Regions from separate parts of the Salinifilum aidingensis genome, predicted to be linked through region 1. Evidence: riboswitches for the same ligand, from Rfam matches in the RefSeq annotation. Region 1 holds a riboswitch; each other region holds the start of a gene.
What was found. Region 1 has a riboswitch for cobalamin ahead of ACYVJE_RS17510 (magnesium chelatase subunit D family protein). Riboswitches for the same ligand answer to the same signal wherever they lie in the genome.
Positions count from the first base shown of each region.

Region 2: linked by a shared signal. The riboswitch ahead of ACYVJE_RS01705 (ribonucleoside-diphosphate reductase subunit alpha) and the one ahead of ACYVJE_RS17510 (magnesium chelatase subunit D family protein) in region 1 are both predicted to bind cobalamin.
Region 3: linked by a shared signal. The riboswitch ahead of ACYVJE_RS13695 (ABC transporter substrate-binding protein) and the one ahead of ACYVJE_RS17510 (magnesium chelatase subunit D family protein) in region 1 are both predicted to bind cobalamin.

Region 1 covers NZ_BAAGTH010000013.1:73,278-78,281, forward strand. Annotated here, with positions in the region: gene ACYVJE_RS17500 (S1 family peptidase) at 1-464, shown strand, start outside; gene ACYVJE_RS17505 (GNAT family N-acetyltransferase) at 603-1,058, shown strand; cobalamin riboswitch at 1,250-1,386, shown strand; gene ACYVJE_RS17510 (magnesium chelatase subunit D family protein) at 1,445-3,604, shown strand; gene cobO (cob(I)yrinic acid a,c-diamide adenosyltransferase) at 3,938-4,552, shown strand; gene ACYVJE_RS17520 (cobyrinate a,c-diamide synthase) at 4,546-5,004, shown strand, end outside.
Region 2 covers NZ_BAAGTH010000001.1:362,068-367,071, reverse strand. Annotated here, with positions in the region: gene ACYVJE_RS01710 (ribonucleotide-diphosphate reductase subunit beta) at 1-502, opposite strand, end outside; gene ACYVJE_RS01705 (ribonucleoside-diphosphate reductase subunit alpha) at 639-3,152, opposite strand; cobalamin riboswitch at 3,290-3,519, opposite strand; gene ACYVJE_RS01700 (response regulator) at 3,656-4,342, opposite strand; gene ACYVJE_RS01695 (ATP-binding protein) at 4,499-5,004, opposite strand, start outside.
Region 3 covers NZ_BAAGTH010000009.1:97,847-102,850, reverse strand. Annotated here, with positions in the region: gene ACYVJE_RS13700 (FecCD family ABC transporter permease) at 1-661, opposite strand, end outside; gene ACYVJE_RS13695 (ABC transporter substrate-binding protein) at 658-1,695, opposite strand; cobalamin riboswitch at 1,759-1,968, opposite strand; gene ACYVJE_RS13690 (UvrD-helicase domain-containing protein) at 2,125-5,004, opposite strand, start outside.

The sequences.
Region 1 (5,004 bases):
CCGTCGCCGACGTGTGGCGCCACCCCGACTACCGCGACGTGCAGCACGGCGACGACATCGCGGTGCTCACGCTGCGCGACCCGCTGCCGCAGCCGACGATCGACCTCGTCGAGCCGGGTGATGCGGAGTCGTACCGCCCCGGCACGCGCGGCACCGTGTACGGCTGGGGCCGCACCGCCGAGTCCGGTCCGTCCTCACCCGTGCTGCGCTCCGCCGAGGTGCCCGTGGCGGCGAACGCGGAGTGCGCGGAGACCTACTCCGAGTACGACCGGTCCGCGATGTTCTGCGCCGGAGTTCCCCGGGGCGGCGTGGACTCCTGCGCCGGGGACTCCGGTGGTCCCTACGTGGTCAACGGGCGGCTGGCCGGCGTCGTCTCCTACGGCGACGGGTGCGGCCGCCCGGACACCCCGGGTGTGTACACCCGCACCTCGGGCTACGTCCCGCTGCTCGAGGGGCAGCTGTGAGCCCGCCTGCGAGCCGCCTGCGCGGTGCTCCGGCGCAGGCCGGGGCGCCCAGCGGCGCGCCCCCGGCGGGGTGGCGTGCCTAACGGTGCCGCGGGGTCGGGCGAACCGGGCGGGCGCTGCTGTGGTATCCACGAACAGGTGATACTTCAGCCGCTCGCGACTGCTGTCCACCGGGCGTACACCGCCGATCTGGACGCGACCGATTTCTACCGCATGCTGCGCCTGCGGGTCGACGTGTTCGTCGTGGAGCAGAACTGCCCGTACCGCGAGCTGGACGACCGCGATCTCGAGGAGACCACCCGGCACTTCTGGATCGACTCCGCCGACGGAGTCGTCCTCGGCTACCTCCGGCTGCTGGAGGAGCCCGACGGCACGTACCGCATCGGCCGGGTGTGCACCGAGGCGGGCGCCCGCGGCATGGGGCTGGCGCGCAAGCTGATGCGCGCCGCGCTCGCCGAGATCAGGCGCAGTCCGGCCGTGCTGTCCGCGCAGGTGGACAAGGCCGGCTTCTACCGCTCCTTCGGCTTCGTCGAGAGCGGTCCGGTCCACGACGAGGACGGCATCCCGCACGTCGACATGCGGCTGGCCGAGTGAGGCCAGGCCCCGGCCGGGTCGCGGACCTCCTGCGCAGCTCGGGTGGAGCGCCGCAGCGCGGAACGGCCCGGTGAGCTCCCGCGGGCTCCGTGGGACTTCTCTCCGATCGGGCCCGCTGTGTTGGATCCGTGATCGCGCTCTGCCAGGATGCTGGTGGACCTGCAGGAAACGGTTCCACGAGGGGGCGCCAGGGAAGCCGGTGCGAATCCGGCACGGCCGGCGCCACTGTGACCGGGGAGCGGACCTCCCGCGCGGGCCACCGGACCGCGGCGCACGGACGCCGCCCCGGGAAGGCCGGAGGGACGCGAGGATCCGGGAGTCAGGACACTGCCGCCCCTCGCCCCGACACCCCGGGCGTCCGAGACCGGAGGAAGGAAGACCTTGGTATGACTGCCTCGCCGCAGGCCTCCCGCGTGAGTCCGCGCTTCCCGTTTTCCGCCGTCGTCGGGCACGACGACCTGCGGTTGGCGTTGCTGCTGAACGCGGTGCACCCCCGCATCGGCGGTGTGCTGGTGCGCGGTGAGAAGGGCACGGCGAAGTCGACGGTGGTGCGAGCGCTGGCCTCGCTGCTGCCGGTGCTGGACGTGGTGCCGGAATGCCGGTTCGCCTGCTCCCCCGCGCAGCCCGACGCGCAGTGCCCGGACGGTCCGCACGCCTCCGCGGGGGCGCAGCACCGCGCGGCGCGCCTGGTGGAGCTGCCCGTCGGCGCCACCGAGGACCGGCTGCTCGGATCGCTGGACGTGGAGCGGGCGCTGTCCGAGGGCGTCCGCGCCTACCAGCCCGGCCTGCTGGCCGCGGCGCACCGGGGCGTGCTCTACGTCGACGAGGTCAACCTGCTGCACGACCACCTCGTGGACGTCCTGCTGGACGCGGCGGGGATGGGGCGCGCGCACGTCGAGCGGGAGGGCGTGTCCGTCTCGCACGCGGCGTCGTTCGTCCTGGTCGGGACGATGAACCCGGAGGAGGGCGAGCTCCGGCCGCAGCTGCTCGACCGGTTCGGGCTGGCGGTGGAGGTCGGTGCCGACCGCGAGGTCGGGACCCGGTCCGAGGTGATGCGCCGCCGCCTGGCCTTCGAGGACGACCCCGAGGGGTTCGCCGCGCGGTGGGCCGCCGAGGAGGCCGAGCTGGCCGAGCGGATCGCGCGGGCGCGCGACCAGGTGGGCAAGGTCGTCCTGCCCGACGCGGAACTGCGCCGCATCGCTGCGCTGTGCGCATCGTTCGAGGTGGACGGGATGCGCGCGGACCTCGTGCTGGCGCGCACCGCGGTGGCGCACGCGGCCTGGCGCGGTGCGGACGCCGTGGCCGCCACCGACGTTGAGACGGCGGCGAAGCTCGTGCTGCCGCACCGGCGGCGCCGCGATCCGTTCGACGAACCGGGTGTGGACGACGACCAGCTGCAGCAGGCGCTCGACGACGCCGCGCAGCACGCGGACGAGCCCGGTGACGACCAGGGCGGCGGTTCGGACGGCGACGGGGACGACTCGGGCGGAACGGACGGCGACGGAGGGCCGGACGACGAAGGGCCGGACGACGGTGGTCCCGATGACGACGGCCCCGGCGGCGGCGCGCCCGAACCGGAGGAGCAGCAGGCCTCGGCGCCCTCCTCGCAGTCGCAGGGTCAGGAGTCCCAGGACTCGGACGGTTCCTCGCCGGCGCCGCAGGAGCGCCGCGCACCGGCGCCCGGGTCCGAGTTCCGCGCGCGCCTGCTGGAAGTTCCCGGCACGGGGGAGGGAGCTCCCGGCCGCCGCAGCCGCGCCCGCTCGCGCACGGGACGCGGGGTGCGCGCCTCGTCCCACGAGGGGTACGGGGTCCACCTTCCGTCCACTGTGGTCGCTGCCGCTCCGCACCAGCACGCGCGGGGGCGCAGCGGCCCCGGTCTCGTGGTGCGCAACGAGGACGTGCGCCGCACGGTGCGCGAGGGGCGCGAGGGGAACCTCGTGCTGTTCGCCGTGGACGCGTCCGGCTCGATGGCCGCGCGGGAGCGGATGTCCGCGGTCAGCGGCGCGGTGCTGTCACTGCTGCGGGACGCCTACCAGCGCCGGGACAAGGTCGGCGTGATCTCCTTCCGCGGGGAGTCCGCCGAGGTGGTGCTGCCACCGACGTCCTCTGTGGACGTTGCTGCGGCGCGGATGCGCCAGCTGCGCACCGGTGGCCGCACGCCGCTGGCCGACGGACTGCTGCGCGCGCAGCGGGTGGTGGACAGCGAGCGGGTGCGCGATCCGCAGCGCCGCCCGTTGCTGGTGCTGCTCACCGACGGCAAGGCGACGGTCCCGGCGAACGCGGCGACCGCCCCGAGCGGATCCCGGCAGCGGGCGCGCCAGGCGAGCGCCGATGCGGTGCGCGCGGCCGGCGTGCTCGCCGAGCGGGAGGTCGCCGGTGTGGTCGTGGACTGCGAGCAGGGGCCGGTGCGGCTCGGACTGGCCGGTCAGGTGGCCGCTGCGCTCGGTGCTTCCGCGCTGCGGCTGGAGGAGCTCTCGGCCGATGCGGTGGCCGGCGTGGTGCGCGCGGCGCAGCAGCCGGCGGGGGCGGTTCGGCGCGCCGCATGAGCGCGCCGTACACGAATTTTTATCGTGTTTTGGGAAACGCCGCACAGTTGCTACGGTGATCACCGTCCACCTGACCCCCAGGGGTGGACCCGCGAAGTGCCCCTGCGCTCCCGGTGACCCCCAGGCCGGTTGAGCGTGGGGGCCTTCTTCGCGCGGAACCGATCGCTCCGCATCCGATGCAGTCCGGAAGTGCGTGAGCGGCAACCGCTCCCGCGGTGCTCCCGGTAGGAGGCGGCGCGCGGACCGGTGCCGCCAACCGCCCGGTTCGTCGGAGAAAGTGAGCCTTCTCCTGCGCGCATCGGCGCGCAGGGGGAGGTTGGTTAGGGTCGGACTATGCCACAGGGACAGCCAACGACAGTGCCCGACGACGGGCTCACCACGCGCCAACGGCGCAACCGCCCGCTGGTCGTGGTGCACACGGGGGAGATGAAGGGGAAGTCCACGGCCGCCTTCGGTCTCGCGCTGCGCGGCTGGAACCAGGGCTGGTCGATCGGCGTGTTCCAGTTCGTGAAGTCCGCGAAGTGGCGCGTCGGCGAGGAGAGCGCCTTCCGCGCCCTCGGGCGCGCGCACGAGGAGACCGGTGAGGGCGGTCCCGTCGAGTGGAACAAGATGGGCGAAGGCTGGTCGTGGACGCGCAAGAAGTCCACGACCGAGGACCACGCCGCCGCCGCGCTCGAGGGCTGGGAGGAGATCGAGCGGCGCCTGCAGGCGCAGCAGCACACCGTCTACGTCCTCGACGAGTTCACCTACCCGCTGCACTGGGGCTGGGTGGACGTGCAGCGCGTCGTCGAGGCGCTGCGCACGCGCCCCGGGTACCAGCACGTCGTGATCACCGGCCGCAACGCGCCGCAGGAGCTCGTCGACGCCGCGGACCTGGTGATGCGCACCGACAAGGTCAAGCACCCGATGGACGCCGGGCAGAAGGGGCAGAAGGGCATCGAGTGGTGAACGACGCACGCGTCGTGGTTGCCGCTCCCGCGTCCGGCCACGGCAAGACGACGGTGGCCACAGGACTGCTCGCTGCGCTGCGGCAACGCGGTGCGCAGGTCGCGCCGTTCAAGATCGGCCCCGACTACGTCGACCCCGGGTACCACCGGTTGGCATGCGGGCGGCCGGGGCGCAACCTCGACCCCGTGCTGGTCGGCGAGGAGCGCATCGCCCCGCTGTTCCGGCACGGCTCCGCGGACGCGGAGCTGTCCGTCATCGAGGGCGTGATGGGGCTGTTCGACGGGCGCATCGCACCGACCGGTGGCTCCGCCGCCCCGGAGGGCAGCACCGCGCGGGTCGCCGAGCTGCTCGCCGCCCCCGTGGTGCTGGTCGTCGACGCGCGCGGGCAGGGGCACAGCCTCGCCGCGCTGCTGCACGGGTTCCGCACCTACCGCGCGGACGTGCGCCTGGAC
Region 2 (5,004 bases), on a different contig from region 1:
CCCACGCGTCCTTGTCGGCGATGGAGGGGACCTCGCGGTAGGCGTTGAACAGCTCGCCCTCGTCGAGCCCGAGGCTCTCGCAGATGTACTGGAACGTCTGCGTGTGCACCGCCTCCTCGAAGGCCTGCCGCAGCAGGTACTGGCGGCACTCCGGGTTGGTCAGGTGCCGGTACACGGCCAGGACGACGTTGTTGGCCACCAGGGACTCGGCGGTGGCGAAGAACCCGAGGTTGCGCACGAGCATGAGCCGTTCGTCCTCGGTGAGCCCGTCGGAGGACTTCCACAGCGCGATGTCGGCCTGCATGCCGACCTCGGTGGGCATCCAGTGGTTGTGGCAGCCGGCGAGGTACTTCTCCCAGGCCCAGTGGTACTTCAGCGGCAGCAGCTGGTTCACGTCGGCGCGGGCGTTGATCATGGACTTGTCGTCGACGGTGACGCGTCCGGCGTCCCGGTCGATCGCGCCGAGACCGGTGGGATCGGTGTCGTTGGCGGCGGTGGTCATCTCGAGTGCTCCAAGGGGCGTGGACGGCGAGGCAGGGCGTCTGTTCCGTTGTCCGGGGCGGGAGGTCGGGGGCAGCTGGGAGTGCAGGAGGTCCAGCTGCGGAATCCCGTGCGCAAAACGACCCGGCGAAGTCCAGCTACTGGCAGGCGTCGCAGTCGGGCTCGTCGGCGGCGCACGCGGCGGAGCCGGTCGGCTCGGCGCCGCGCTCCGCGGCCGGGGTCGCCGGGACCGCGTTGAGCTTGCCGTCGGTGCCGCGCAGCGTGCTCTTCTCCACCTGGGTGGCCGAACGGGAGCGCAGGTAGTAGGTCGTCTTCAGGCCCTTGCGCCAGGCCGCGCGGTACAGCGCGTCGAGCTTCTTGCCGCTCGGGGAGGCGATGTAGAGGTTCAGCGACTGCGCCTGGTCGAGCCACTTCTGGCGGCGCGCCGCGGCCTCCACGATCCAGGAGCTGTCCACTTCGAACGCGTTCGCGTACAACGCCTTGAGGTCTGCGGGGACGCGGTCGATGGCCGAGACGGTGCCGTCGTGGTACTTCAGGTCCGCGACCATCGCCGCGTCCCACAGGCCGCGCCGCTTCAGGTCCCGCACCAGGTGCGGGTTGATGGCGGTGAAGTCGCCGGACATGTTGGACTTGACGAACAGGTTCGAGAACAGCGGCTCGACGGACTGGCCCACACCGCAGATGTTCGAGATCGTGGCCGTCGGGGCGATGGCCAGCACGTTGGAGTTGCGCATGCCCGTGTTCCGCACCCGCCGGCGCAGCCCGTCCCAGTCCATGCGCGCGGAGTGGTCCAGCTCGGCGTGCTCGGGGTCGCGCGCCTGCTCGAGCAGGCGCAGCGAGTCGACCGGCAGGATGCCGCGGCTCCACAGCGACCCCTCGAAGGAGGAGTACCGGCCGCGTTCGGCCGCCAGCTGCACCGAGGCGGCGATCGCGTAGTAGCTCACCGCCTCGGTGCTCGTGTCGGCGAACTCGACGGCCTCCGCGGAGGCGAACGGGACGCCCTGCTCGAACAGGGCGTCCTGCAGCCCCATGACGCCCAGCCCGACGGGGCGGTGGCGGAAGTTGGAGTCGCGGGCCTCGTCGAGCGTGTAGAAGTTGAGGTCGATGACGTTGTCCAGCATGCGCACGGCGGTGGTGACCGTGCTCTCCAGCCGCGCGTGGTCGAGGCCGTCGGAGCCGACGTGCGCCCGCAGGTTCACCGACCCGAGGTTGCACACGGCCACCTCGTCCGGGCCGGTGTTCAACGTGATCTCGGTGCACAGGTTGGACGAGTGCACCACGCCCGCGTGCTGCTGCGGCGAGCGCAGGTTGCACGGGTCCTTGAACGTCAGCCACGGGTGGCCGGTCTCGAACAGGGCGGTGAGCATCCGCCGCCACAGCTCCACCGCCCGCACCCGGCGGAACACGGCGATCTCGCCGCGGTCGGCGGCCGCTTCGGCGGCCCGGTAGCGCTCGGCGAAGTCGGTGCCGCAGGCGTCGTGCAGGCCGGGCACCTCGTCGGGCGAGAACAGCGTCCACTCGGCGTCGGCCTCGACGCGCCGCATGAACTCGTCCGGGATCCAGTTCGCCGTGTTCATGTCGTGCGTGCGGCGCCGGTCGTCGCCGGTGTTCTTGCGCAGGTCGAGGAATTCCTCGATGTCGATGTGCCAGGTCTCCAGGTAGGCGCACGCCGCGCCCTTGCGCTTGCCGCCCTGGTTGACGGCGACCGTCGTGTCGTTGGCGATCTTCAGGAACGGCACGACGCCCTGCGAGGTCCCGTTGGTGCCGCGGATGCGCGCACCGAGCCCGCGCACGGGCGTCCAGTCGTTGCCGAGCCCGCCGGAGTACTTCGCGAGCATCGCGTTGCTGCGGTACGAGCGGAAGATCGACGAGAGGTCGTCGTCCACAGTGGTGAGGAAGCACGAGGACAGCTGCGGCCGCAGGGTTCCCGCGTTGAACAGGGTCGGCGTCGAGGCCATGAACGTGAACGTCGACAGCAGCTCGTAGAACTCGATCGCACGCCGCTCGCGGTCGTCCTCGTGCAGCGCCAGGCCCATGGCCACGCGCATGAAGAACGCCTGCGGCAGCTCGAACCGCACCCCGTCGTCGTGCAGCAGGTAGCGGTCGTGGAGCGTCTGCAGGCCGAGGTGGGTGAACTGCAGGTCGCGCTCGCCGACGAGCGCGGCGGCCAGCCGTTCCAGGTCGAACCGCTCCAGCTCCGGGTCGAGCAGTCCGAGGTGGACGCCCAATCGCACGTAGGCGGGGAAGTGCTCGGCGCAGTCGGTTCCCGGTTCGCCTATGTCCGATTCGGACGCGGTCGTGCCGAGGTGCTGCAGCGCTTCGCCGCGCAGCGCGTGCAGCAGCAGCCGGGCGCAGACGTGCGAGTAGTTCGGTTCGGACTCGACGAGGGTGCGCGCGGCCATGATCTGCGCCTGCGCGAGCTCCTCGGCGCGCACGCCGTCGTAGAGGTTGCGGCGGATCTCGGCCAGCACCGGTTCGGCGTGCACGTCGGCGAGCCCGCTGGTCGCGTGCTGCACGAGGCGCACCACGCGGTCCCAGTCGAGCGGGCGCAGGCGGCCGTCGGGTTCGCGCACGCTCAGCTCCGGCGTGCGCGCGGGTGCTGCCGGGGGCGCTTGGGTCACGACGCTCTCCTCTCGCGAGTCCGTCCGTATCCGGGACCTCGCGAGCGGGAGTGGTGGACGCCGGCGCGCTGCGCCGCTGCGGTGCGTTCCGCGTGGCGGGTTCTCCACCCGGCGGGGTGGTCCGCGTGTCCGGGGCCCGCCCTCGAGGCCCGGCGTGCGTGCGCGTTCTCCCGCGCACACCGGTGGCAGGTCTTCGGACTCGCGGGCTTCCGGCGCTCGGCCGGCCCTACTGGCCGTCGCTTCCCGGACGTGCGTCCAGTGCTGCACCACCGCGGGGGTGGTGACGGCGGTCGTTCCCGCTCACCGCTGCGGGGCAGTCCCGGATTCCCACCGGGTTCCCTCTCGCCTCACCGGACCGTTCCCGGCCCCGTGAACCACCAGCACCGAGCACACTACATGTTGCGACGCGCGATCGCGAACGGGGCCAGATCCCGTGTCGCGGCGGCTGCTCGATGTCGAGCACCCGGAGCGGGGGCTTCCCCGGAGGTCCTGCTACGCACCCACCCGCGTTTCCGGGGACACTTCCTCGTGGTTCACCGCACCCACCGGTAGCGGTGCTCGGGCCGCCCGGCCGACCCGTACCGCATCCGCAGCGCGGCCTGCCCGTCGGCGCACAGGTGCTCGAGGTAGCGCCGCGCGGTCACCCGCGCGATGCCGGCGCGCTCGGCGACCTCCACGGCCGACAGGTCGGACTCGGCCGCGCGCAGCGTCTCCGCCACGAGCTGCGCCGTCTCCGCCGTCAGCCCCTTCGGCAGGCTCGTCCGCGAGGTCGGGCGGCGCACGCCGAACACGCGGTCCACGTCCCGCTGGGTGGCCTGCTCCACGCCGGTGAGCTTGTCGCGCACCGCTGCGAAGCGGTCCAGCTGCTCCCGCAGCGCGTCCAGGTTGAAGGGTTTGAGCAGGTAGTACATCGCACCGCCGTGCAGCGCGGCGCGCACGTTGTCGATGTCGCGCAGCGCGGTGATCACCAGCACGTCCACGGGCGTGCCCGGGCCCGGTTCGTCCGGCGCCCGCAGCCGCTGCAGCACGTCGATGCCCGACATGTCCGGCAGGTAGAGGTCGAGCAGGACGAGGTCGGGCTGGTGCTCGGCGACGGCGCGCAGCGCCTCGGCGCCGCTGTGGGCGACGCCGACCACCGCGAACCCCGGCACCGAGGCGACGAAATCCCGGTGGTTGCGCGCCACGCGCGCGTCGTCGTCGACGACGAGCACCGACAGCACCGGCTCTCACCTCCTGCGCGGCGTCCGCGCGGGCCCTCCGCTGGGAGTCCCCGCTTCCGACGGGTCCTGCCCCCGAGGGGCGCGGCTTCCGACGGCACGGCGGCCGCCACCGGCACCGCGCGGACGTGCGCAGCGGCCGGCGACGTTACCGGCGTGCTAGCGCGCATCCTCTCGCACCGGGAGGTAGGCGCTGAACACGGTCTCCTCGGTGGCGTCCACGTCCACCGACCCGTGCCACCGCTGTGCGGCCTGCCGCACCAGCGCGAGCCCGAGGCCGCGGTGGCCGGTGCCGCCGCTCCCCTTGGTGCTCACCCCGGCGGCGAACACCTCCTCGGCGACCGCGGGAGCCGGGCCCGGGCCCGAGTCGGTGACGCGGATCTCCAGCAGCGGTTCGCCGTCCCGGTGCAGCCGCACGAGCAGCTCCACCCAGCCGGAGCCGTCCACGGCTTCGAGGGCGTTGTCCACCAGGTTGCCCACGATCAGCAGCACGTCGTCGCGCAGCTGCGGCGGCAGTTCCCGCGGCACGTCGCTGAGCGCGGCGAGCTCGAACTCCACGCCCCGCTCGGAGGCCTGCGCCGACTTCGCCAGCACGAGCGCCGCCAGCGCGGTGTCGTGGACGCGCTCGGACACGGACGTGCTCGCCCGCGTCGTCGTGGCGGACA
Region 3 (5,004 bases), on a different contig from region 1:
CCAGCGCCACCGCCAGCGCCGCGGTGCACGTGGCCACCTCGGTCCAGGCGGCGTTGCCCAGCGACCCCAGCAGCCAGAACATCACCCCGCGCGTGGTCTGCGCGTCGGCCGAGGTGAGCACGATGAACGAGGTCAGCGCCGAGAACAGCTGCATCGCCGCCACCCCGGCCAGCACCACCCGGTCGGTGGTGCCGCCGAGCAGGTGCGCCAGCACCAGCACGAGGGTGAACGAGACGATCGCGCCGGCGAACGCGCCGGCCGACATCGACACCGCCCCGCCGCCGAAGCCGAGCACGAGCACCAGCACCGCCCCGGTCGACGCGCCGGAGGACACGCCCAGCACGAACGGGTCGGCCAGCGGGTTGCGCAGCAGCGACTGCATGATCGCCCCGCAGGTGGCCAGGCCCGCGCCGCACACCGCGGCCAGCAGCGTGCGCGGCAGCCGCAGGTTCCACACGATGCCCTCGCGGATCAGCGACAGCGAGGACTCGCCGAGCCCGAGGCGGGCGGCCACGGTGGCGTACACGTCGCCGACGCGGATCTCGGCCGGGCCGATGGTGATGGCCACGGCCACCGATCCCGCCAGCGCGGCCAGCCCCACCACCAACAGCAGCGGCAGCCACGCGCGCCGGGCCGCGCGGGTCGTCCCGGCCGCGCTCACCGGTCGCGCCCGAACTCGCGCAGCTTGGCGGCGACCTTCTCCACTCCGGCCACGGTGCGGATCGACGGGTTCATCGCCTGCCCGCTCAGCCGCACGTACCGGTGGTTCTCGACCGCGTCCATGTGGGCCGTGGCCGGGTGCGACTCGAGGAAGGCGATCTTGGCGCGCGCGGTCTCGGCCGTCTCCGACCGGCGCGAGAGGTCGCCGAGCACGAGCACGTCCGGGTTGCGCTCGGCCACGGTCTCCCAGTTGATCTGCGGCCACTCCGCGTGCGTGTCGGCGAAGGCGTTGCGCGCGCCGACCTGGTCGGTGATGATGCCCGGCGCGCCGCAGCAGCCCGCCAGGTAGGGCGACTCGGAGTTGGCGAACCAGAACATCAGCGACGTGTCGGAGGCGTCGAGGCCGCGGGTGGCGCGGTCCATGCGTGCCTGCAGGTCGGCGACGAGTCGTTCGCCGCGCCGGGGCACGTCGAACAGCTTCGCCAGCTCGCGGACCTCGCGGTAGAGGGTCTGCATCGACAGCGGGTGCTGCCGCCGCCCGTCGCCGGAGCCGCTGTTGTCCTTGGCGCAGTCGGCGGGGGAGAGGTAGCTGTTCACGCCGAGCTCGGCGAACTGTCCCCGCCTGGCGACCCCGCCGGGGCCGAGGGTGGACACGAACGAGGCGGTGACGAAGTCGGGTTCGGCGGCCAGCACCGACTCGAACGACGGCATGTCGTCGGCCAGGCGCGGCACCGACGCGTTCGCCGCGGCCAGTTCCTGCGGCAGCGGGTCGGTCCACATGGACGTGCCCACGATGCGGTCGCCCAGCCCGAGCGCCAGCAGGATCTCCGTGGTGCCCTGGTTCAGCGACACGACCCGCTGCGGCGGCCGGTCCAGTTCGGTGCGCGTGCCGCAGTTGTCCACGGCGCGGGGGTAGCCGGGGGCGGGCGGTTGCTGCTGCGGCGCCGCTGCGGTACCGCAGCCGGCCAGCAGCGCGAGCGCGGACAGCAGGGACAACGGCAGAGCGAGGCGGTGCAGTGCCGACAGCAAGCGCACGAACGCTCCTCGGTGTCGAAGGGGCCGTGACGCGGGCCCCGCGGGTGCATGACAAGACCCGGCCGCGCGGGCCGGGAGCCAGCAGGTCTTCGGACTCGGGGTCTTCCGGGCGGAACGCCTTCCCGGAGGGCGTGCTCCAGTGGCTGAGCCAGGGGTCGTTCCACGGCTCCGTGTTCCGCCCGTCGCCCACACCGCTGCGCGTCAGTTCCGGATTCGCACCGGATTCCCTGACTCACGTCGCGCGTGAGTTCGACTGGCGAACGACAACGTACCACCCGCGCCGACCCGGCCCATCCGCCCCGGCGAAACCCCTGGTCACGCCGCGATCCGGCGGGTGAGGGGTGAGTTGGGGCACCCCCGCGGCCCCGCCCGGACGACCCGGGCGGTCAGGTCAGGCAGCCGCGGCGGCACCCCCAGGCCGTCGAGGAGTCACAGCAGGCTCAGCTGCCGCGGCCGCGGCTGGCGCCGCACCGGCTGCTCATCGACGACCGCATCGCCCAACCCGTCCAGCAACGGGCTGCGGCGCCGGTCGCGACCGCCGCGGCGCGCCGCACCGGTGAGGTACAACCGCTCGTGCGCGCGGGTCATGCCCACGAACACCAGCCGCCGCTCCTCGGCGAGCGCCTGCTCGTCCGGCGGGGACTGCGGCCACGACAGCGGCAGCAGCCCGTCCTCGCAGCCGGCCAGGAACACCACCGGGAACTCCAGGCCCTTGGCCGCGTGCAGCGTCAGCAGGAACACCGCCTCGGCCCGCGGGTCCAGCGCGTCGACCTCCGCGCCGAGCGCGACCTCGCGGACCAGCTCGGTCACGTCGCGGCAGCGGCGGGCCAGCGGCAGCAGCAGATCCACCGCGTGGTGCACCTGCCCGGCCGTCTCGTCCGGCACCCGCCCGGCCACCACCTCGGCCGCCCGCCGCATCCCGGTGACCACGTCGTCCGCGGCGCCCCCGCCGGCGCGGGCGAGTTCGTCGGTGACCAGCCGCACCCCGGTGCGCTGGGCCAGCCGCTCGTGCGAACGGCGCTGCACCGGCAGGCCCTGCCGGTCCAACGCCTCGGCCAGGGCGTGCGCCTGCGCCTCGGTGCGGTAGAGCACGGCGACGTCGCCGAAACCGAACCCGCCGCGCTCGTGCCCGCTGGCCCGGCCCGAGTCCAACGCGTGGAACGACGCCCCGCCGAGCAGCTGCTCGACCGTGCCGGCGATGTAGGCCGCCTCGGCGTGCTCGTCGGCGGCGGTGTGCCGCACGATCCGGTGCGCCGGCCGGTCCCCGGCCGCGGCCAGCACCCGGTCCGGCACGAACGTCGACGCCGCCACCGCCCGCTGCGCTGCGGTGAGGATGTGCGCCCCGCTGCGGTAGTTGCGCTGCAGGTGGCACACCCGCGCGGTGGGGAAGTCCGCGGTGAACCGCAGGAAGTAGCCCACGTCGGCGCCGCGGAAGGCGTAGATCGCCTGGTCCGGGTCGCCGATGGCGGTCACGTTGCCCTCCGGCGGGGCCAGCTGCCGCAGCAGCCGGTACTGCACCGCGTCGACGTCCTGGTACTCGTCGACGGTGATCCACGCGAACCGGTCCCGCCACGCCGCGGCGGCCTGCGGGTGCTCGGCGAGCACGGCCACCGCCGCGTCCAGCAGCCCGTCGAAGTCGACCAGGTCGCGCTCGGCCAGCGCTTGGTGGTAGCGCCGCACCAGCGCGGCCACGTCCTCCTCGACCGGCTCGCCCAGCCGGACGCGGCCGGCCGCGTCCGCCAGCCGCCGCGCCCCGCCCTGGTCGCCGGCCAGCGCCAGCCGCAGGTCGTGCTGCACGGCCGCGTCGGCGATGCCGAACCCGGCGGTGAGCCCCGCCGCGTCGGCGTGCTCGCGCAGGATCCGCAGCGCCAGGCCGTGGAACGTGGTCACCGTCATCTCCGCGGCCGGAGCACCGAGCAGCCCCTCCAAGCGCTGCCGCATCTCCGCCGCGGCGCGGCGGGTGAACGTGACCGCCAGGCACGTCCGCGGGTCCGCGCCGCGCTCGGCGACCAGGTGCGCCAGCCGGTGGGTGACCGTGCGGGTCTTGCCCGTGCCCGGTCCGGCCACGATCAGCAGCGGCCCGCCGGCGCAGGCCGCGGCCGCGGCCTGCGCACCGTCCAACCCGGCCAGCAGTCCCGTCGCCGCGACCGCGTCCGGCTCCGGTGGTTCCGTGCCGTCACCGGTCTGCTCAGCGCCGACCGCGACGCCCGGGCGGGCGGGCGCGGCCTGACCGGGGGTCTCCTCGGCACCCTCCCTGCCGCCGGTGGCCGCATCCGCGTGCTCGCCCGCCCCGGCTGGCGCCGCGGCCCCGCCCGGCGCGTCCGCAGCGCGCCGGGCCGGCACGGTGGGAGTCGGCGCGTCGAACAGGGCTAACGCGGACCCGCCCCACTCGGCCGCCTCGCCCGGGTCGAACAGGCGGATCACCCCGTACTGCCCGTCGAAGCCGGCCTCGCGGCGCACCCGCCCGGCACGCAGCCGACGGATCGCCTCACCCAACGCGGGATCGTGCCCGGCCAACTGCTCGACCGGCACCTCGTCGAGCACGTGCAGCTCCGGCCCGAACGCGGCGGTCACCCGGGAGGTTTCCGCGAACACCGTCTTGCTCTTGGGCCCCACGCCGCGCAGCTCGCCGATGATCTCCGGTAGCGGGATGCGGTTGCGGTAGTCCACCGCGCCCTGCGGGCGCGCCCCGGCGGGCCGGTCGGCCACCGCCGCGACCCGGTTGAGCACCCCGACCGTCAGCGCCTTGCCGCAGTCGGGGCACACCCCGCCGTGCGCGGCGGTGTCCTCCGGGGCGCAGCGCAGCCCGCAGCCGCGGTGCCCGTCGAGGTGGTACTTGCCCTCCTCGGGGAAGAACTCCACCGTGCCGGCGTAGCCGCGGCCGGTTTCCAGCGCGGACTTCACCGCGAAGTAGTCCAGCTCCACGTCGAACGCGGTCGCCTCGCGCGCCACCATCGGCGGCGAGTGCGCATCCGAATAGCTCACCAGCGTGTAGCGGTCCAACCCGGACACGCGCCAGTTCATCTCCGGATCCGACGACAACCCCGTCTCCACGGCGAAGACGTGCCCGGCCAGGTCCCGGTAGCACTCGTCGAGCGAATCGAACCCGGCCTTGGAGCCGAGCGCGGCGAACCACGGCGTCCAGATGTGCGCCGGCACCAGGTACGCCCCGTCGCCGGATTCGAGGGTGATCTCCAGCAAGTCGCGGGAATCCAGCCCGAGGATCGGCCGCCCGTCCGAGGCGAGGTTGCCGATCGTCGACAGCCGCGCGATGAACCGCTCCGCCGCGGCGAAGTCCGGCAGGTAGCA